One region of the Shewanella sp. HL-SH5 genome, then DNA from elsewhere that is predicted to be linked to it. Evidence: predicted binding sites of a transcription regulator. Region 1 holds the regulator's gene; each other region holds the start of a gene.
The links. The regulator sigma-54, encoded in region 1, starts transcription at its own class of promoters, with help from an activator protein. The targets are predictions, from matches to a motif close to GTTGGCACGNNNNTNGNNT.
Positions count from the first base shown of each region.

Region 1 (5,275 bases):
ATGTAGTCGTCGGGTTTCACTGTAACGTTTTAGTAGTGCCTCATCACTTGCCTGTAAAAAAAAGCTTATGACTTCCGTATCCTCAGATAACCACGCTAGCTGCTGCTGTAATACTTTACCTTGCTCTTCTATATTTCGAACATCAACACTTATAGCCACCAGTTCATTGGTGTTTCTAAGCTGTTCTAATAGCCGTCCAATTAAGGGCAGTGGTAAGTTATCAACGCAATAGTAACCTAGGTCTTCTAGTACCCTAAGTGCGACAGATTTACCTGAGCCCGAACGACCGGATACAATGACTAATTTCATGCTGTGATAACCTGATAGAGTTCAGTTGAGTTACTTGCTTTTCGTAACTGCTTAAGAATATGTTTATCCGATAACTTTTCAGCCATTGAGGATAGGGTACTGAGATGTTGCTGACACTGGTCTGCTGGCACCAGTAATGCAAATAAGAGATCCACTGGTTGTTTGTCGATAGCATCAAATGAAATCGCTTCTTCGCACTTTATAAAAACCGCGATAGGGCGAACGATGGACGTTAAACGACCATGCGGGATTGCAATGCCAGAGCCTATTCCTGTGCTACCCATCTTTTCTCTAGCCACTAGGCTTTCAAAAATCTCTTGTGAAGAGAGGGATGGGTACTGGGCTGCAGCTAAATCGCTGATAAGCTCCAGTACCTTTTTCTTACTGCCCGGTGTGGCACAGGAGGTGCATTCCGGCTGCAGGATGGTACTAAGTTCCATCATTAATGCTTAGTTAATTTCTCTTTGTGTTTAATGACCTGACGATCGAGTTTATCAATCAGGGCGTCTATAGCGTGATACATGTCAGCATGTTCAGATGTCGCAAATACCTCAGCTCCATTCAAGCTGACTTTTGCTTCAGCTATCTGTTGTTGCTTTTCGACATTTAATACTACGTGGACATTATTGATCTGATCGAAATGTCGTTCAAGTTTTGTAAACTTACTTGTGACATATTCTCTTAGTGATTCAGTAATTTCAATATGATGACCCGTTAAGGTGATTTGCATATTTATCCTCCAATTGCCTAGGTAGATTATAAACTCTTACGTTGGTTTGAGGGAGGGATCATCATCGCTTCGCGGTATTTCGCTATGGTACGACGTGCAACATTAATCCCTTGTTCTGCCAGAAGATCTGCCATTTTACTGTCGCTTAGTGGTTTTTTCTGGTTTTCAGCAGCAACCAGCTTTTTAATAAAAGCTCTAATTGCTGTAGACGAACATTCTCCGCCATCATCAGTACTGACATGGCTAGAGAAAAAATACTTAAGTTCGAACAGTCCGCGCGGTGTGTGCATATACTTTTGTGTGGTGACACGCGAAATAGTGGACTCATGCATTTCGACAGCTTCAGCTATGTCATTCAACACCATAGGCTTCATGGCTTCAGCACCGTACTCAAAAAAACCTTGCTGAAATTGCACAATACAATTGGATACTTTAAGCAGGGTGTCGCTGCGGCTTTCTAAGCTTTTGATAAACCATTTGGCTTCTTGTAAGTGACCTCGAATAAATTGAGTGTCTGTTGAACTCTTACTGCTTTTTGCCATGGCGGCATATTGTTGATTAATACCTATTTTTGGCATGTTATCAGGGTTCAATTCAACCACCCAACGGCCATTCTTTTTGGTCACTGACACGTCTGGGATAACATATTCATCATCCGGTGGGGTGATCATCGTGCCAGGACGTGGATTTAAAGATTGAATTAATTCAATTGCTTCGCGCAGCTCATCTTCTTTTAGCTTAGTTTTGCGCATGAGTGTGCGAAAATCACGTCCAGCAATCAAATCTAAATAATCTTTGATTAACATTCTGGCATTATCAATATGGGGCGTGTCTGGTGCAAACTGAACAAGTTGAATCAATAAACATTCACTTAAGCTACGTGAGGCGACACCCAGAGGGTCGAAATGTTGTATACGTTTTAGTACCGCTTCGACTTCGTCTAATTCGACAGAATCATCGCCCATAGCTTCTAAAATATCTTCAGTACTTTGGGTGAGATAACCTGTGTCATCAATGGCATCAATAATGGCTGTGGCAATAGCGAGGTCTGTTTCAGAAAAAGGGGTTAGATTTTTTTGCCATTCTAAATGCTCGTATAATCCTTCGGATGTTTCACCTTGGAAGGGCATGTCATCATTTGGCATGCTGCCAGAACCCGAACCAGGGCTTGCCATTGGGGAGGCGCTGTACACTTCATCCCAGGTAGTGTCCATTGGCAAGTCTTCAGACATTTGCTCTTTAGTCATTGACTCTGCGGTGTCGACATTTGAAGTGTCTTTTTCGACTACAGGTGCGCTTACTTCATTGAAGTCAGTTTCTGATAGGTCTTTGGAGTTATCATTTTTGTTGCTAAGTGCTGAAAATTCATCTTCCATTTCAAGCAAAGGATTGGAATCTAATACTTGTTGAATTTCTTGCTGTAACTCCAAAGATGATAACTGCAGCAAACGTATAGCTTGTTGCAGCTGTGGGGTCATAGTGAGGTGCTGACCCATTTTAAGTTGGAGTGAAGCTTTCATTACTGCTGATCCCTAGAAGAATTCGGCTTTCTACACTGATTAAAGTGAGTGATAGTCGCAATTTTTTAACAAATGGTTTTACTTTACCTATACACGATCAATTAGCTTAGTCGCCAGAAACATTTTGCCAAGCAAGTGCTTCAGATCCTATTTAGATTAACTATAGCTTGAATTGTTCGCCTAAGTATACTGCTCGAACTTGCTGATTGTTGAGTACTTCAGTTGGGGTGCCTTCGGCAATCAAATTCCCCTGGCTAACAATATATGCCCGCTCACACACATCAAGTGTTTCACGGACATTATGATCAGTAATTAATACGCCTAGGCCACGGTGTTTGAGTTGCAGAATAATTTTCTTAATATCAATCACTGAAATAGGGTCAACACCCGCAAAGGGCTCATCTAACAATATAAATTTAGGATTGGCTGCTAAAGCGCGTGCAATTTCTACCCGTCGTCTTTCACCACCAGATAGCGACATGCCTAAGCTATCGCGAATATGGGTAATATGGAATTCTTCTAAAAGATGCTCCAGTTCCTGAATTCGCTCATCCGAAGTCATCGATTTTCGGGTTTGCAACACGGCCATAATATTATCGTGCACACTGAGTTTTCTAAAAATACTGGCTTCTTGTGGTAAATAGCCAATACCTTTTCGCGCACGTAAATGCATTGGGTCAGCAGTTAAGTCATCGTCATCAATTAAAATGCGGCCATGATCACTTTTGACTAAACCAACAACCATATAAAACGTGGTCGTTTTACCTGCGCCATTGGGACCAAGTAGTCCGACAATTTGGCCTGTTTTTACAGTTAAGCTGACACTTTTAACCACTTGACGACTTTTATAGCTTTTAGCTAAATTCTCAGCTGTTAAGGTAATTTGGGTCATTGGTTACCTTGCTTTTTTAACGGGATTTCAGGTAATTTTTGTGCTGGTGACTCATCATTTTGGAAATTTTCCGGTTGAATAATGGTAATAACACGATCTTCACCTTTACCGGTACTTTCAGCGATAAGTTCCTGAGCATTGATATTGTAACGGATCACGTTACCCGTCACTTTACTGCCTGCTTGATCTAGCTTAGCGTTACCGGTTAATAACAGTCCAGTTGTTGCTAAGTCATAACGAATTTCATTGGCGCTTGCTGTACCTATGCGACCATCATCAAGTTCTTGTGAAAATGTAGCAGGGTTACCGGTCGCAATGAGCGTTTTAGTCTGGCCGTTTTCAGCTGAAAATGCCCGCAGTTCATCGGCTTCGATATTGATCGAGCCTTGGGTAATTTTTACTGGGCCGTTAAAAATAATTTGATTATTTTTAACATCAGCTCGTTGACTTACGGCAGCAATTTTAAGCTCTTGCTTCAAATCGCCTTCTTTAGCTACGGCGTTTCCTGCTAATACACTAATCGCTAAAGTGCAAATAACACTGCTTTTACCGAGCAATGTGGTTAAAAACTTAATGTGGTTCATATGTCCCTTCTACCTGGCTGAGTAAGGTAATTTGTTCTGCATTGAGATCGGCAAATAGCCCTAAGCCTTGAATAATAAAACCATTACCTTTAATGGTAACTGACTCTTCAGAACGACCTATCATAGTGTTTAAATTAAAGGTGACTTGTTGAGTTTCAAGTGATTGTAATGGTTCTTCAATATCAATGGCATCAATTACTACATCGTTATGTAAACTGACTTCATTTGAATGTTGATCTAAGGTCGCATTTTTAGCTGTTATTTGCCACTGCGCTTTACCATTTTCAGGGTAAAGAAGTAGTACAGGCGCAGTAAATGAAGTGGTATTTGTGCTGGTGAAATGTTCCATATGCTCGGCGCTAACTTTGCTGTCAATAAACCCGAGTTTATTAAATTCTGTCGTGCGAAGATTGTCAGCCACAAAATCAGGTCGCTCAATTCTAGGATCTTTAATTAACGCCATTTGGTTACGTTTGACTTGTACTTGCCAATACAATACCAAGGCTAAGCCAAAAAATGCACAAATAGCCAGTGTGGTTCGATTCATATGCTCATACCATGGGCACTTTCAAATTTATTTTGGCTTAATAACAACAAATCAGTGAGTTCTCTTAAGGCACCATTACCACCTTTAATGGTGGTTATCATATGGCAATGTTGTTTCACGTAAGGATGGCCATCGGCCACGCTGACAGCAAGTCCTACTACTTTCATCACAGGTAAATCTACCATGTCATCGCCAATATAAGCTACTTGTTCAGCAGTAACGTTATATTTTTTGATTAATTCCTCGTAGGGAGTAAATTTATCATCTATTCCTTGATAGATATCTTTGATGCCTAAAGCTGTCATGCGATTTTCGACAATTTTAGATTTTCGTCCGGTAATAACCGCCACATTAATGCCACTGGTTAATATTGAGCGAACGCCATATCCGTCTCGTGTATGGAATGCTTTTGACTCTTCGCCGCTATTATTAAGGTAAATACGGCCGTCAGAAAAAACACCGTCAACGTCGCAAATAAGCAGTTTAATTTTTTGAGCGCGCAGCCAAATATCATCACTAATAGGGCCATAAAAACCTTGGTGAGTGTGCGTATTTATTGTCATGTTTAAATTACTCCTGCTTTGACCATATCGAGCATATTCAATGCACCAATAGGCTGGTGTGCGTCATTGACCACAATCAAACCATTAATGCTTTTCTCATCCATTATTTGTAACGCTTTAGCGGCCAAGA
Region 1 covers NZ_CP195038.1:3,602,869-3,608,143, reverse strand. Annotated here, with positions in the region: gene rapZ (RNase adapter RapZ) at 1-309, opposite strand, end outside; gene ptsN (PTS IIA-like nitrogen regulatory protein PtsN) at 306-749, opposite strand; gene hpf (ribosome hibernation promoting factor) at 752-1,039, opposite strand; gene ACRWQM_RS15735 (RNA polymerase factor sigma-54) at 1,066-2,559, opposite strand; gene lptB (LPS export ABC transporter ATP-binding protein) at 2,720-3,451, opposite strand; gene lptA (lipopolysaccharide transport periplasmic protein LptA) at 3,448-4,035, opposite strand; gene lptC (LPS export ABC transporter periplasmic protein LptC) at 4,022-4,582, opposite strand; gene kdsC (3-deoxy-manno-octulosonate-8-phosphatase KdsC) at 4,579-5,145, opposite strand; gene ACRWQM_RS15710 (KpsF/GutQ family sugar-phosphate isomerase) at 5,148-5,275, opposite strand, start outside.

Region 2 (5,275 bases), 850 kb from region 1:
CAGATTTTCAGCAAACTCAATATTCGCTGCAACAATCTGCTGTAGCTTCTTTGCGAGTGGACACCTCAGCAGAATACCTTCATGACAGTAAATTGACCCGAAGTCAGTTTGCCCATGTGAAAGAGGCTGCCAATATGTCAAATCAAATGGCGCATATTCTTCAGGCGCTACCGTCTGGTGTCGTTATTATTAACGGTGATGGTGTGGTGACACTCGCTAACCCTATGGCGGCGGAACTGCTTGGCCGACCGCTTCAGGGGTTACGTTGGTTTGATATTATTAATCGCGCTTTTTCACCCCAAGATGATGATGGCCACGAAGTGTCATTGAAAAACGGACGTCGAGTTAAGTTGGCTATTACGCCATTAACCCCAGAACCCGGTCAGTTGATTGTATTAACTGATCTAACTGAAACGCGTTTACTACAAAAAAACTTATCCCATTTACAGCGTTTATCGGCGCTTGGCAAAATGGTGGCAACTTTAGCTCATCAAATTCGTACGCCACTATCAGCCGCACTTCTTTACGCCTCAAATTTAGGTAACACTAAACTAGCAGAGCCTTCTAGAACTCGCTTTCAATCAAAACTGGTTGATCGTTTAAATGAGTTAGAGCGTCAAGTAAACGATATGCTTTTGATGGCCAAAGGACGTCAAGATGCGAAAGCGGATAACGTAGCAGTATCTGATATTATTAATATTGTTATGGCTAATTGTGAAGTGATTGCCAACAAAAAATCCTGTGAGATATTCCAGCAATGCTCAACCGATGCCAGTTTATATGCTAATCGCGATGCGTTAAGTTCTGCGGTGAATAATTTAGTGATGAATAGTATCGAGGCCGGTGCAACCAAAATTAAAATTTGCGCCACGGAAGCTGAAGATAATGTCATTATTGATGTGATTGATAACGGTAAAGGACTAGACCCTCAAATGCAGCAACAAGTGCTCGAGCCTTTTTTTACCACTAAAGCACAGGGGACTGGGTTGGGGTTAGCTGTTGTGCAATCTGTGGTGCGTAACCATGGTGGTAACATTCAATTATCATGTAAACCGCAAATGGGTTGTCAGGTGCGATTAAGTTTTCCGATGTCTAAAGATTCGGTATTGAATAGTCAGTCGCAGGAGGGTAATCATGTCTGAAGCAAAACTATTACTCGTGGAAGATGATGCTGATTTACGTGAAGCATTACTTGATACATTATTGTTGGCGCATTATGAATGTGTTGATGTTAGCTGTGCAGAAGATGCCATTATAGCGTTAAAAGCACAACATTTTGACTTAGTCATCAGCGATGTCCAAATGGAAGGTATTGGTGGTTTGGGTCTGCTTACCTATTTGCAACAAGCTCAGCCCAAGTTACCGCTATTGTTGATGACAGCTTATGCCACTATTGATAGTGCGGTTAGTGCCATTAAATTGGGAGCTGTTGATTATTTAGCTAAACCTTTCGCGCCTGAAGTTTTGCTTAATCAGGTATCAAGATATTTGCCGCAAAAGCAAAATACTAACCAACCTATAGTTGCCGATGAAAAAAGTCTCGCGTTGTTAGGGTTAGCCCAACGTGTTGCGATATCAGATGCTTCGGTGATGATTTTAGGTCCCAGCGGTTCTGGTAAAGAAGTGCTAGCGCGCTATATTCATCATCATAGCAGTCGTAAAGATGCGCCTTTTATTGCCATCAATTGTGCTGCTATCCCTGAAAATATGCTTGAAGCGACCCTATTTGGGTATGAGAAGGGGGCATTTACTGGCGCATACCAAGCATGTCCAGGAAAATTTGAGCAGGCCCAAGGTGGCACTTTGCTGCTCGATGAAATCTCTGAAATGGAGCTGGGGTTGCAAGCAAAGCTGTTGCGTGTTTTACAAGAACGCGAAGTGGAACGATTAGGTGGTCGTAAAACGATTAAACTTGATGTGCGTGTACTAGCTACATCAAATCGCGATTTAAAAGCCATTATCAGTTCAGGCGAATTTAGAGAAGATCTATATTATCGGATCAATGTATTTCCATTAACTTGGCCAGCACTTTATCAGCGTCCTGCCGATATTTTACCTTTAGCCAGACATTTGCTGGTTAAACATGCTAAAGCATTTAATATTACACCCGTTCCTACTTTAGGAGAGGTAGCCACCAGACGGTTATTAGCCCATCGTTGGCCTGGTAATGTTCGTGAGCTGGATAATGTGATTCAAAGGGCGCTTATTTTAAGTAATGGTGGCGAAATAAGCGGGCAAGATATTATTATTGATTCGGCAGATGTGGCTTTACACACAGATATTGACAGTATCGAAAAGCCTGCTGAAGTTGAAGGTCTTGGCGGTGAGTTGCAAGCGCAAGAGCATGTGATTATTCTTGAAACCCTAAATCAATGTCATGGTAGTCGAAAACTTGTCGCTGAAAAATTAGGTATAAGTGCACGCACGCTGCGTTATAAAATGGCTAAAATGCGTGATGCGGGAATTCAATTGCCCGCATAGCTGGTTTTTGTCTGTCTTACGAGCATTCCGTACTTGTTTTATAGCTTTCTTTACCAAAGCTACGCATTAACGCGTAGCTTTTTGCTTTACTGTTAATCTTGGCATTCAAATTGCTTTATCCCTACTAAGACAGTTAAATATCGTCAAATATTCGACGAATGGGAGTTTCAGCATGCAGATCAACGCCAATCCATTACTTCAAGAAATGCAGTCACTTCGTGGTGAAATTGCACCTTCCAGCCGTTCGAATATGGGGTCGGGTATTAGCCCTAACCTAATCCAGCAAGTGAATAACACCTCAGGTTCAGACTTTGGCCAGTTGTTATCCCAAGCTGTCGGTCATGTGAGTGGTTTACAGAAATCATCTTCAAGTTTAGCGACTCGTCTTGATATGGGGGATTCAACTGTGACCTTATCTGACACCGTCATTGCGCGCGAAAAATCAGGCGTAGCATTTGAAGCGACTGTGCAAGTCAGAAATAAACTGGTAGAAGCTTATAAAGAAATCATGAGTATGCCGGTATAACTTGCATCACAAAGACGTTATTAAAGCAGTATAAAAGTAGGGGCATATTGTGAGCACAGACATAATGGTAGGTTCAGATGCGGCAGTTGATGCCGGTATTCAGCAAGAGAATAAGTCTGGCTTGTTGAGCAATGTGGGCGGGGCAGACATGATGCGTCAAATCACTATGATTTTGGCGTTGGCAGTGTGTTTAGCCCTAGCTGTTTTTATTATGATGTGGGCACAGGAGCCTGAGTATCGTCCATTGGGTAAAATGGAAACAGCTGAAATGATCCAGGTACTGGATGTACTTGATAAAAATAATATTAAATACCAAATCAGTGTTGATGTTGTTAAGGTTCCTGAAGATCAATACCAAGACGTTAAACTGCTGTTAAGTCGTGCTGGAGTCGAGAGTAGTGCCAAAAATGATGACTACTTAAGCCAGGATAGTGGCTTTGGGGTGAGTCAGCGTATGGAGCAAGCGCGATTAAAGCACAGCCAAGAGTTAAATCTTGCCCGTGCTATTGAAGAATTAAAAAGTATTAGCCGTGCCAAAGTTATTCTTGCACTGCCTAAAGAGAATGTTTTTGCCCGTAACGCATCTAAGCCAAGTGCTACAGTTGTAGTCAATGTGCGTCGAGGCGGCCTAGGCCAAGAAGAAGTCGACGCTATTGTTGATATCGTAGGCTCCGCGGTACAAGGTCTTGAACCTTCGCGCGTGACAGTAACAGATTCTAATGGACGCTTATTAAATTCGGGCAGTCAAGATGGAGTATCAGCACGTGCCCGTCGTGAACTTGAGTTAGTGCAACAAAAAGAAGCAGAATACCGTAAAAAGATAGATTCAATTCTTATGCCTATCCTTGGTCCTGAAAACTACACCTCTCAGGTTGATGTCAGTATGGATTTTACTGCGATAGAGCAAACCTCAAAACGCTATGATCCTGATTTACCTGCATTGAGCAGTGAGATGACTATTGAAAGTAAATCATCTGGTGGAAGTGTAGGCGGAATACCTGGTGCATTAACCAATCAACCTCCCATGGAGTCTGATATTCCTACTGAAGCTGGGGGCGGTGGGTCAGCATCATCAAAATCATCGGATACTCACCGAGAAGCTACCCGTAACTTTGACTATGACACGACAATTAGTCATACCCGCCAGCAAGTAGGACAAGTTCGTCGGGTGAGTGTGTCTGTGGCAATCGACTTTAAACCAGGAGAGGCGGGTGAAGATGGCCAAGTTAGCCGGGTTGCGCGTACGGAACAAGAGTTAACTAACATTCGTCGGTTGCTGGAAGGTGCAGTAGGCTTTAGTAGCCAACGTGGTGATGCGCTTGAAGTGGTAACTGTGCCGTTTATGGATCAGCTATTAGAAGAACTCCCCGCGCCAGATATGTGGGAAGAACCTTGGTTTTGGCGTGCAATTAAACTGGTGCTAGGTGCATTAGTGGTCTTAGTTCTTATTCTTACGGTAGTGCGCCCTATGCTTAAGCGCCTTGTTAACCCTGATGGTGTTAATATGCCCGATGATGTTCGTTTGGGGCATGAACTTGCTGAAATTGAAGATCAATATGCTGCAGATACGCTAGGTATGCTAAATACCAAAGATGCTGAATACAGCTATGCTGATGATGGTTCAATTCTTATTCCGAATTTACATAAAGATGATGATATGATTAAGGCGATTAGAGCACTGGTTGCAAATGAGCCGGAATTATCCACTCAAGTAATTAAAAATTGGTTACAAGACAATGGCTGATAATAAAACAGATAAAAAAGAAAAAGCTGAGAAAGTCGGTTTTGATTCTGATTCTTTAAGTGGAATTGAAAAAACGGCGATTCTATTGCTGAGTTTAAGCGAAGCCGATGCAGCGTCAATTTTAAAGCACCTTGAGCCTAAACAGGTCCAGAAAGTGGGTATGGCAATGGCGGCGATGGATGATTTTGGTCAAGAAAAAGTCATTGGTGTGCATAAGCTTTTTTTAGATGAAATTCAGAAGTTCTCTTCAATTGGTTTTAACAGTGCTGAATTCGTGCGTAAGGCACTAACAGCTGCGTTAGGTGAAGATAAAGCCGGTAATTTGATTGAACAAATTATCATGGGCAGTGGTGCTAAAGGCCTAGATTCGCTTAAATGGATGGATGCACGCCAAGTGGCGACCATTATTCAAAATGAGCATCCGCAGATCCAAACCATTGTTTTATCTTATTTAGAACCGGATCAAGCGGCTGAAATTTTTAGCCAGTTCCCCGAAAATACTCGCCTTGATTTAATGATGCGTA
Region 2 covers NZ_CP195038.1:2,755,691-2,760,965, reverse strand. Annotated here, with positions in the region: gene ACRWQM_RS12055 (sensor histidine kinase) at 1-1,142, shown strand, start outside; gene ACRWQM_RS12050 (sigma-54-dependent transcriptional regulator) at 1,135-2,481, shown strand; gene fliE (flagellar hook-basal body complex protein FliE) at 2,654-3,007, shown strand; gene fliF (flagellar basal-body MS-ring/collar protein FliF) at 3,072-4,751, shown strand; gene fliG (flagellar motor switch protein FliG) at 4,744-5,275, shown strand, end outside.
Region 2: a site for sigma-54 is predicted at 2,579-2,597, ahead of fliE (flagellar hook-basal body complex protein FliE). Genes of this name have one in related genera too.

Region 3 (5,275 bases), 790 kb from region 1:
CAAAAGACTGGGATTTTGGTGTCGGTAGCTCTCGTCGTACAGAACGTTTTTTAATTGAAAATGATGATACAACCATTGAAATTGAAGAGTGGGTTGGCTTTTTACGCGCAGGTTGGAAAATTAGCCAAAGCGTTAGCTTGAATGCTTATACTGGTTACTATTTTGGTGGCGAGATGGAGTTAAGTGAGCCACAAACAACTGAAGAGCTCAGTAATGAAGTCGCAGCGGCGTTGGCATTTAAAGTGAAATTTTAATTTTTGACGATAATCATTTAGTTGTTATAAATGCAGTTACTCAAAACAAAACGCCGCGATAATACGCGGCGTTTTGTTTTGTTGAAATAACTTAAGTGCCTTCGGGTTAAAAGTAAGTCACTTCTTTTATCCGTTTTGCGCGGTTTTGTTGCTCGTATAAATGCCAAACCTGTTCAAAATCTAATTCAAGTTCCGTGACATAAAAGTCGCCAGAAGGGTAGGTTTTAACCACTTTTGCACCACGAATAATACCGCTAACAGAGGATTTAACGCTATCGTTAGTCAGTAGCCACTCACTGACATTGCTAACCGCATCAATCTTCTGCCCATATACTTGTTCTGCTAATTCACGATAAGCAGCCACTTTTGATGCTTGCATTGCCATCAATACTTTATGTGCCTCAATATTACTTGGTTGGGTAGCGAGTGGTGCATAACCAATGGCTGAAATTTTCGGAAAGTGGCTTGGAGCCTCGGTTTCCCATTGCACATACTTATCATTACTTGTGCAACCCAGCATTAAAAAGCTTAGCACTGTAATTAGTATTAGATTTTTCATTGCTTGTCTCCTATCACAGTGTAACGACTCTGTTTAACATTTTCGGTTCGATAAATTAATCCGTCACGGGTTTGTATTTTATTGGCTGGCAAAATATAGCCGGATAAACTTTGACCTGCGACAAAAGACTGCACCGCCGACACTACACGATTATTGGTTATATCCACCACACGGCCATTAAAATTCACCCCTTCATTGGTGAGGTTTAATGTAGACACTAATACATGAGACACAGGCATGTCAGCGGGAAGTTGCTCCCAGTTTCGACTTAATATTAATTCGCCTTTTTCTGTTGCGCGCAGTGAAGTTGACACATTAAGATCAACTAAATTGAATTCATGGGCATGAAATGCGCTCAGTAAACTCTGTTGCAGCTGTAGTGCTAACTCATTAGTTTGATTAAAGTCGCTACTCATTACTGGGGTAACAATTAATAAGGGTTGATCAGGACGCAGGGCATCATTTTGTAACACCAACTCATTGACTAATTTTTCAGCCCAAATATTAATTTGTCCCTTGGGCGCTAAACCCGACGCATTAATATCATAAACCAGTTGTTCCTGGTGTACGTCATCAGCGTCTTGATAACCCACTAGTTGGCCATTTTGTGCATAGTCCAAGTTTGCTGCGGGGTTAAGTGTATTACCGCACCCAGCAAGCCCTATGGTGACTAGCATCAGAGCGAGAATAGAAAGCTTGTGCTGCATGATTGAGTCCTTCGCGTCTGTCTAAAAAACAATATTATTCATTTGATACTGATATATCGGCATCAGATAAATATTCTTTATCTTTATAAAGCGCTGCTTACTTATAAAACTGCAGTCAATGAACCTCAGACCATTTTAGGTAGACTTAAACTAGATAGAGTTTCATTAATTGTAGCGGCGTTATTCATAGTGGCGTTAGTCATAGTGTCGTTAGCGATAGTAAAGATAGGTTGGGCACAGTTTTTGCTTGATAAGTTGTTAGTAACTCACGACAGCGCTATCTCAGCGATGTAACGTGTTGTTTTGTGCTACAAGTGACAGATATCTGACGCAGGGTGAAATATGGTACATGCATTAAATAATAAGTTTACACAATACTCGTGGCCTAAATGGTGTCGGGCCTTGATGCTATTGCCTGTTTTATTGAGTCCTTATTCAATTGCAGAGCAAATTGAAGTGACAGGTACTGCCAAGATTGTGAATGGCAATATAGATAAAGCGCGCGAAGACGCCATTAACCAAGCATTGAATTACGCCAGTCTGAGGGGCGGGGTTAATTTTTCTAGCCAGCAGCAAATTACTCAAGGCTCGCTCACCCAGGATACCTTTTCAATGCAACGAATGGGCGCGGCCAATAATATTGAATTGCTCAGCGAGTTAGTTAGCAATGATATTATGACGGTTATTTTGTCGCTTAATATTGATGATGAAAGCGAAACAGAGCAGTGTCAGGCACAGTCCTTAAAGGCGGCTATTATGTTACCGCAGGCAGATATAGCGGACAGAACTCAGCTAAGTTATGGTCATTTATCCGATTTTAATAAAGCATTTACGCTTCAATTTGGTAAAGCCATTAATCAACAATCAAGCGCTAGTTTTGCCAAAGTACACGCAGATGAACGCTTAGATACCGCCAATGAGCTGGTTAATTTCAAAGGCTATAGCATCCCTAGTTGGCTTGGTGAAATCACCGACAGCCAATATATATTGAAATCTTACATTACTGATATGTCGACAGAGCCTTACACCAGCAGTTTTATGGGCTTTGTTGATGAAGTCCCCTCACGTCAATTTAGCTATGAACTAACCCTATATCATGGCATCAGCGGTGAAGAGGTGTGGTCACAAACATTTGCTACCACAGCCCCCTGGGAGTTTGAACGTCAAGAAACCGTAATGCCAAACAGCCAGCGTTTTTGGTCTTCATCCTATGGGCAAGCAATCACAAGCCAGCTGCAATTAAGTGTTATGTCACTTGATAACGCACTCAAGTGTCGCCCGTTGCTAGGGCAAATTATCGCTAGGCAAGGGGATCGAGTTATTATCAATTTAGGCCGTAAAAATGGCGTTAAACTGGGTGACAAATTTCAGTTGGTTTTGCAAAAAAACATCCCCGATCGTCTTAATATCATGCGCGCAGTTGTGACTAAAAACCGCACTGAAATAGTGATAGATCAAGTGAGTGAAGGCACAGCCACCGCGATGATTGAAAACGTTGATGCCGCCGATAACATTCAGGTTCACGATATAGCCATTAAACTCTAAGTGTTTAGGGGGTAAATGAGACAAAAGGTGAGCAACTTTGTCTTATTTAAACCAGTTTAATAATTAAGCAATTAAATCCTAACGATTTTAATCGCCTATAAGCTCTTTTCATCAGGCTGAAAACCAGTATAATCAGTTTCGTCTTCCTATAGCTCAACAGGATAGAGCAGCCGCCTCCTAAGCGGCCGATCGGGGTTCGAGTCCCTGTGGGGAGACCATAACACCTATTTTTATCTTAAAAATCAAACATTTAATAAAATCGCCAAAAGTTGTGCCGCCTATGTGCCGCCTCTGAAAACCCCTTTTTTTGAATTTTTTTAAGCATTCTTCAAAACTCCGCTTTTCGATAGTTTGAACTCAATCATAGACATTTAAGCGTATTTCTAATAGTTTTCTAATAGTTTTCTATTAAATCAACGTCATAAAAATGGATTTTTACTGTGGTTAATAAACAGATCGCTCAAGCTCAACTGCTATTTCCAAAATTGCAGTATCCTCTTTTAAGTACCTACATTGACCTTTTTGTGAAATACATAACTCAACACGATATTTGTGTTTTAGAATCTGATCTTGAAATTATGTCTATTGCGTTGGGGCAAACGACACGTCAGCTTTTCAGGGCTGTTAATTCAAAAGAAAACGTTGCAGATAAGCTTGAAAGTTTAATTTGTGATGGGCTTAAACTTAAAGTCGAAACAAAAAGAAGGCTTACAACAAGCCAAACAGAGTTATCAAAAGAAGCCAATAAAGATGTTGTCGATGTTGTTATTTCTCATTACCAATCCAAACTCGATGAAATTGAAGCACTAAAACGGCAGGAGATTCTTGAACGAAAAGCTAAAGTTCTATCTGAAGCTAAAGCAAAAGCTGAAATGTTACAGAATCAACTTAGAAAAAAAGCAGAAGCATTCAAAGCAAGCCGTGTTGATTTTGAGGATTTTGAAGTCAGAAATATTCAAAAGAATTCCCGTGTAGATAAGCTTTTGACTCAACTGCGTAAGAATGCAATTACTCCTGAAGAGCTTAAATGGTTAGATAGTGTTGGTTTTTCAACTGAACTTGTTGTACAGAAATATCACCTTCAACTTGCACACGTTCATTTTCAAAACTGGAAACAAAAAAGCCTACCTTGGGAGCTGGTTAATGCCAGTGCTGCATATAGAAAAGCTGAAGTGCTGACTAAAATAAAAAAAGCGCTAGATGAATCATATCCGTTTAATATCCCTAAGAATGAAAAGAAATTAAAATCTGCTTTATTAACCACATACGGTGGCGTTTGCAGAGACTTAAAGGATTATGTGAATTCAATTAAACTTGGTTTAGAAGCACATAAAGTGACACCATTAAATTTCAGGCCATGTACTTTGCTAGGCGCTGTTTACCTTTCAACGGGTGAATTTGACTTAGGCCATGAGTGGTATGGCAAAGCAAAAGAGCGCGGGTTTAGCCAAGACGCTTACGATAATGATATTAAATCTGTTTATTTCAGGGCAAGCGAAGAAATGAAAAACAGGTTAAAGCAAAACCTCATCGCTACTGGTCACAAATATAAATGGTTATAAATCTATACCGTCACACCCTGTGACGGTACTTTTACCCCGCTGATGACTCCGATTGGGGTCGTTACACTGAACTCATGGGGGGCGTTTTTTTGTAAGCGTGATGATCAGCTAATTAGACCGCTATACGTGCAGTTGAAAGGCATAGTGGCTTTGGGGGTTGAAATCGTCACTAGAGTACATGAATAGACGTTAAGCTATTTACAGGCTAATGGGAAAATTGTACCTAATCGCGCTAACTTGGAGTTCTGTCAATAAGTGAACGCACCTTAATCTAGTTACTTAAAATGTGCTTTAAATCATTTTCATGAGCAAGAAAACACAGTACTATCATAAACATTGGTAATTCTGTAAAAAGCGACTTAGGGAAGAGTAATGGATCCATTTTCACAATTGTTTGCAGCCTATCTGCACACGGTAAGCAATAGTATTGCTGAAGTGTATGTTGATTCAATGAACACCACGGTTACCTCGCAAAGCTTAGTATACAACGATACTAATATCAGATTTCAGCATCAGCTATGGAAGCTAAAACCCAATAGTGTTTGTTCAGACCTTGAGCAACAAGCTACTCAATTCTCTAAATGTACTCAACAAGCTAAGACTATGTTTACCGAACTTTGTACTCAGCTATCCAGCATGGACAACTTG
Region 3 covers NZ_CP195038.1:2,812,241-2,817,515, reverse strand. Annotated here, with positions in the region: gene ACRWQM_RS12350 (DUF6268 family outer membrane beta-barrel protein) at 1-254, shown strand, start outside; gene ACRWQM_RS12345 (LPP20 family lipoprotein) at 361-813, opposite strand; gene ACRWQM_RS12340 (FlgO family outer membrane protein) at 810-1,520, opposite strand; gene ACRWQM_RS12335 (flagellar assembly protein FlgT) at 1,926-3,065, shown strand; tRNA gene ACRWQM_RS12330 (tRNA-Arg) at 3,208-3,283, shown strand; gene ACRWQM_RS12325 (hypothetical protein) at 3,506-4,627, shown strand; gene ACRWQM_RS12320 (hypothetical protein) at 5,000-5,275, shown strand, end outside.
Region 3: a site for sigma-54 is predicted at 1,751-1,769, ahead of ACRWQM_RS12335 (flagellar assembly protein FlgT). Genes of this name have one in related genera too.

Region 4 (5,275 bases), 1.7 Mb from region 1:
ATCAGTTATCTATTAGCAAGCTTACGTGTATATCTGGGTAGCATAGTTGCATTCCCTAACAAACCGCCTTGATGAATATATAAAACTTGCCTATCTTGGCATTGATTCGCTTCTATGTAGCGCTTCAACACGCTCAAGCCAATAGGGTCGTATAATAAATCGAACTCTATTCCACTTGTTTTTAGCACATCGTTCCACAACTCAAATAAGGGCAAATACAACTTACCAAAGTGATACTTATTACCATCATTAATAATAGTGGGATGCTGGGTTTTATCTGGGTTTAATTCACAAAATTGATTTGCTAAATATGTATCACCGCCAACAGTGCTGCAAGTTAACACCTTAATATCAATTATTTCCTTTTGGCATTTTTTTATAAAATACTGTTGCAGAAAAACTGCTGTCGTACCTGTGCCAGATGGAAGAAATACTGAAAGAGCGGATATATTTTGTCCTTTAGCCCAATCTATAACTTCACAACCAAGCTGGTAGATGCCAGTTTTAGCATATTCACATCTGCCCCCCTCAGGAATAAACAGTATTTGTTGCTCAGAATATCGATTTAGGTATTCAGGCCTAAATATGTTTATTACCTCATCCAAATGCTTGCAGCCACTGAGTTCAGCTTGGTCCCAATCAACTTGGATAATATTGGCACCGTTATGATGGGCTTGAGTAAAATTTGACACAATAGCAGGCGTAGCTTGTAATTGTGACTTTATATAAGCACTAATATGACTTACATAATAATCTAGCTGCCAGCCTTTCATTTTTGCCAATACCGATAGCGAATATAATGAATTTGCTTGAGCCGAACCCGATCCCACTATTCGTGTCACTTTAGGAAAGTCATTGATAAGGAAATGATAAAATTTTCGGGCTTTATTACCACTAAAATCAGGGTGTAATTTATCATCGCGCTTGACGAATATTTGTCTTCCTGCAAAATTAATTGTATCTGTTGGACTATGACTTAGCATTTATAACACCATTAAAATTGATTAGGGTCATTGTAACTAAAATTAGTTAAAATCACTCATTTTTAGTCTAAATCTTAATTCTTAGTTTACTTCATCCAAATAAAAATCAATTTAACCATTTAGATCAATATCTTAAACCTTGGCACATTCCCTGCTTAGATATCAATATTAATCTCATATTTCAGTTGTAAAAGGAAAAAGATATGGCTATTTTTAGACTAGTTTTTAATATTGCATGGTTTATTTTAGGTGGATTTATAATGGGTCTAGCCTGGTGGCTTGCGGGGCTACTATGTTTTATTAGTATTATTGGTATTCCCTTTGGACGGGCTTGTTTCGTCATTGGTGAGATGGCGTTTTGGCCATTCGGCCAGCAAAGTGTCAACCGAAAACACTTAACGGGTGTTGAAGATCTAGGAACTGGTACCATAGGATTAATCGGTAATATTGTTTGGTTTGTGTTTTTTGGAATTTGGTTAGCGATAGGTCATTTAGCTCATGCGCTAGCGTGTTTTGTGACGATTATTGGTATTCCATTTGGCATTCAGCACCTTAAACTGGCATTATTAAGTCTAACCCCTATCGGCCAAACTGTGGTACCAAACGAACAGTATTAACATTAGGGATGCTTATTTATTTCTTGTAAATAAGCATCCAGCATTATTTGAGGTTCAAATTTTGATAAGCCATCGTTAATTATTTTAAGCCACCTTTCACCCTCTTTATTATTTGCTAATGCAACATGCAAGCTCTTAGAGTCAAGGATTTTATTATTGATTTGCAGTAGATGTGATATTTTTTCAATTTTTGGATCACTTTTTAAGTATCGATAAACATTTAAATCGATTACAATTGTATCAATACGTCCGGCTGCTAATTTTAATATATTCTGCTTTTCATTCATGGCCTCTTCGTATTTTTGCTCACCATTAGCAATCATAGTGTCTATCTCTTCTGTGTTTACATACCCTTTTACCACGCCTAATACATATTTATTTAAATCAGTAACTGTATCCCAAACAATCGGGTTATTTTTAAGCTCCAATAAACCTATCGGACTTGCGCCTAAAGACTGAGAAAAAATAAACTCATTTGTAACATTAATGTATTCAGGGAAATAGCCTATTTTAGCCCCCGTTTTTACCATTCTAATAGCACGAACCCAAGGAACAACTGTGATTTTTAATTGATGGTTGTCATAAGCAACAGCATGTTTAACTATACGAGTAGCAATACCTTTTTCAGTCAACTCAGCTCCACTAAACGGTGGCCAGTCTAGCGTTGATAGTTCAAGAGTGTCTGATACAACAGCACTAGATATAAATAGCGACAAAAATATGTATAAATGCTGGTTTCTTATGCCATTAGATAACATTAACATCACTCCATCTCCATAACGTTACTCTTGAGATAAAAATCATATAGAATACCTTGTCGATAGTGGTATCAAAAAGCTACCATCAGAGTCTTATTTATATATATTCTTGTTCTGATAATAGTACAAAATGACTACTTGGTGTGATATATGAAATATTGGTTAATGAAGTCTGAACCTGATGACTTCAGTATAGATGATTTACAAAGGTGCAGTGGACAAAAATCAGCTTGGCAAGGGATTAGAAATTATCAAGCCAGGAATTTCCTACGAGATCAAGTACGCGTCAATGATTTAGTGCTCTTTTATCATTCAAGCTGCAAAGAGCCTGCAATTGTAGGACTCGTTAAAGTAAGCCAATCTTCACAGCCTGATCTAAGTGCTTTTGATAGCTCATCACCGTATTTTGATCCTAAATCTGATCCTTTGAAACCTCGCTGGGTTGAGGTTGAAATATCATTTATTGAGAAGTTTGTTAATCAGATAAGCCTGAAACAACTTAAAGCTGACATGGAATTAGCTGATATGGTGTTAGTGGCAAAAGGTGCAAGATTAAGTGTTCAACCAGTCAAAGAATCTGAATTCAAATACATACTATCACTTTGTAGTAGGGCTTGAAGAGTAAATATATTCAGATTATTACTCATAAAGTTTTACCTTTATAAAAATCAAAATGCTTACCTTATATTGAGTAAGCACTCTTACTTGAATTTACGAATAATCTTGGATAATTGATATTTTTAAACACTATAAAATTGATTAATTAATAGATTATTAATCTTCACCTTTTGATGTACCGCCAGTAGTAGGTGCATGGGCGATAATACGATCAGCCATACGAGAGAATGGTAACGATTGTAGCCAAACGGTTCCGTGCCCTTGTAGAGTAGCTAAAAACAACCCTTCACCGCCAAATACCATAGACTTAAGCGAACCGGCTCGTTGAATGTCGTAATCAATTCCAGGAGAAAACGCGACTATACATCCAGTATCAACCCTCAATGATTCTCCATGAAGCTCTTTTCTAATTAAGGTGCCACCTGCATGAATGAATACCATACCGTCACCTTTCAAACTTTGTAATATGAAACCTTCCCCGCCGAAAAAACCTGCTCCTAAACGACGATTAAATTTCATGGTAACGTTTGTGCCCAGTGCTGCAGCTAAAAAACTGTCTTTTTGACAGATAAGCTCACCATTATGCTGAGATAAATCGACCGCTAAAACACTACCTGGATAAGGAGCTGCAAAAGCCACTTTACGCTTACTGTGCCCATCATTAGTAAAGTGAGTCATGAAAATACTTTCACCGGAAAACGCCCGCTTACCAGCGCCAAGTAACTTACCGAAAAATCCAGACTCAGGTTCAGAGCCGTCGCCCATTTTAGCCTCAAAAGTGATATCTTGTTCCATGTAATTCATCGCGCCCGCTTCTGCTATCACGGTTTCGTGTGGATCGAGCTCCACCTCAACTAATTGCATACTTGAGCCGATAATTTCATAATCTACTTCGTGGCATCGCTTGCTCATTTGTCACTCCTTGGACTGTTAGTTAATTTCATTCTCAATGAATTTAGCATAAAAGTAATGACCGACTCTATCAAATCTCTGTTGGCACATTAATCGTTTATAGACAATATTATCCAAGCCCTGTGGTATTAATCTCTTTGGAAGTGTGCAATTCAAAACGAGTAAACTCATCTAAAATCAACTCGGTAAATAGTTGCCCTGCTCGCCCTAATGGTCTTTCTAAGGTTGACACTAATTGAGGCGTAAAGCTGAATGTATTACCGCCAACAAAATCGACCGATTTTAATTCGCCTGAATTTAACTCTTCATGGATCAAAAAAGCTGGCATCCAACCAAAGCCAAGGCCTTTCAGTAAAGCATTTTTTTTCATGATAAACCCTGATAGATAAAACACCTTGTCGCCACCAAATTGCATTTCATCACGCACTAAACGCTGTGGGGAAGAATCTTCAATGGTCAATTCCACATGCTGTTGTAGTTCAGTTAAACTTATCTGACTTTGCTTAACTAAGGGGTGATGGCAACTAGCAACAAGTATACTGGTAATAGTGGGTAAGGCTTTAGGATGATAGTTTGGCCCTGTCAAATAGTCTTTTACTAACATTAAATCGGCGCCATCTCGCTCAAACCTATGCTGCACACCGCCTAAAAATTCCATATTTAGTTGAATTTTAGTCGGAACTTTATGTTCCGCCATACGTTTGAGCGCCGTCATGATAGGTTCCATCGGCAACGCCCCGTCGATCACCAGTTCAAGTTTGGGCTCCCAGCCTTCACTAAAACGGCTAGCAAGATGCTCAATATTGGCCAAATGTTGCAATAAACGTTGCCCCTCAGCCAAAATAACTCGGCCTTCAGGGGTTAGCTCTGCACGGTATTGATCGCGATTAAATAAACTTACACCCAAATGTTGCTCTAACTTTTTGACTTGGTAGCTCACCGCTGATTGCGCTTTATGCAAGCGCTCAGATGCTTTAGCGAAACTTCCCTCTTCGACTAATACTTGTAAAACCTTAAATGCATCAACATCTATGCGCATTTATTACTCCTTTACTGCATAAAATTTTGCTTTTGTATCGAATAGCTGCCAAAAATGTACCGATAACAATACAATCTAAAAAATAGATAGAGTCTAGCTGTTTATTATTCTTTTTTTTGTTCATCTAAGCAACTAAATTGAATCTATCTATGCGGCACAAGTCACACTACTCATTGATAAAATGAGCTAGATGAACAAACTAAGTGCTGTAAATGCCCGGTTAAGGAAGCTGATATGCCATTTTATGTAAAACAAGGTGAGATCCCCACAAAGCGTCATATCGCATTTGAGAAAGAAAATGGCGAACTTTACCGTGAAGAGCTGTTTTCAACCCATGGTTTTTCAAAT
Region 4 covers NZ_CP195038.1:1,885,433-1,890,707, reverse strand. Annotated here, with positions in the region: gene ACRWQM_RS08230 (1-aminocyclopropane-1-carboxylate deaminase/D-cysteine desulfhydrase) at 6-983, opposite strand; gene ACRWQM_RS08225 (YccF domain-containing protein) at 1,187-1,600, shown strand; gene ACRWQM_RS08220 (substrate-binding periplasmic protein) at 1,603-2,364, opposite strand; gene ACRWQM_RS08215 (EVE domain-containing protein) at 2,509-2,976, shown strand; gene ACRWQM_RS08210 (TIGR00266 family protein) at 3,133-3,888, opposite strand; gene ACRWQM_RS08205 (LysR family transcriptional regulator) at 3,998-4,927, opposite strand; gene ACRWQM_RS08200 (homogentisate 1,2-dioxygenase) at 5,162-5,275, shown strand, end outside.
Region 4: a site for sigma-54 is predicted at 1,122-1,140, ahead of ACRWQM_RS08225 (YccF domain-containing protein). Genes of this name have one in related genera too.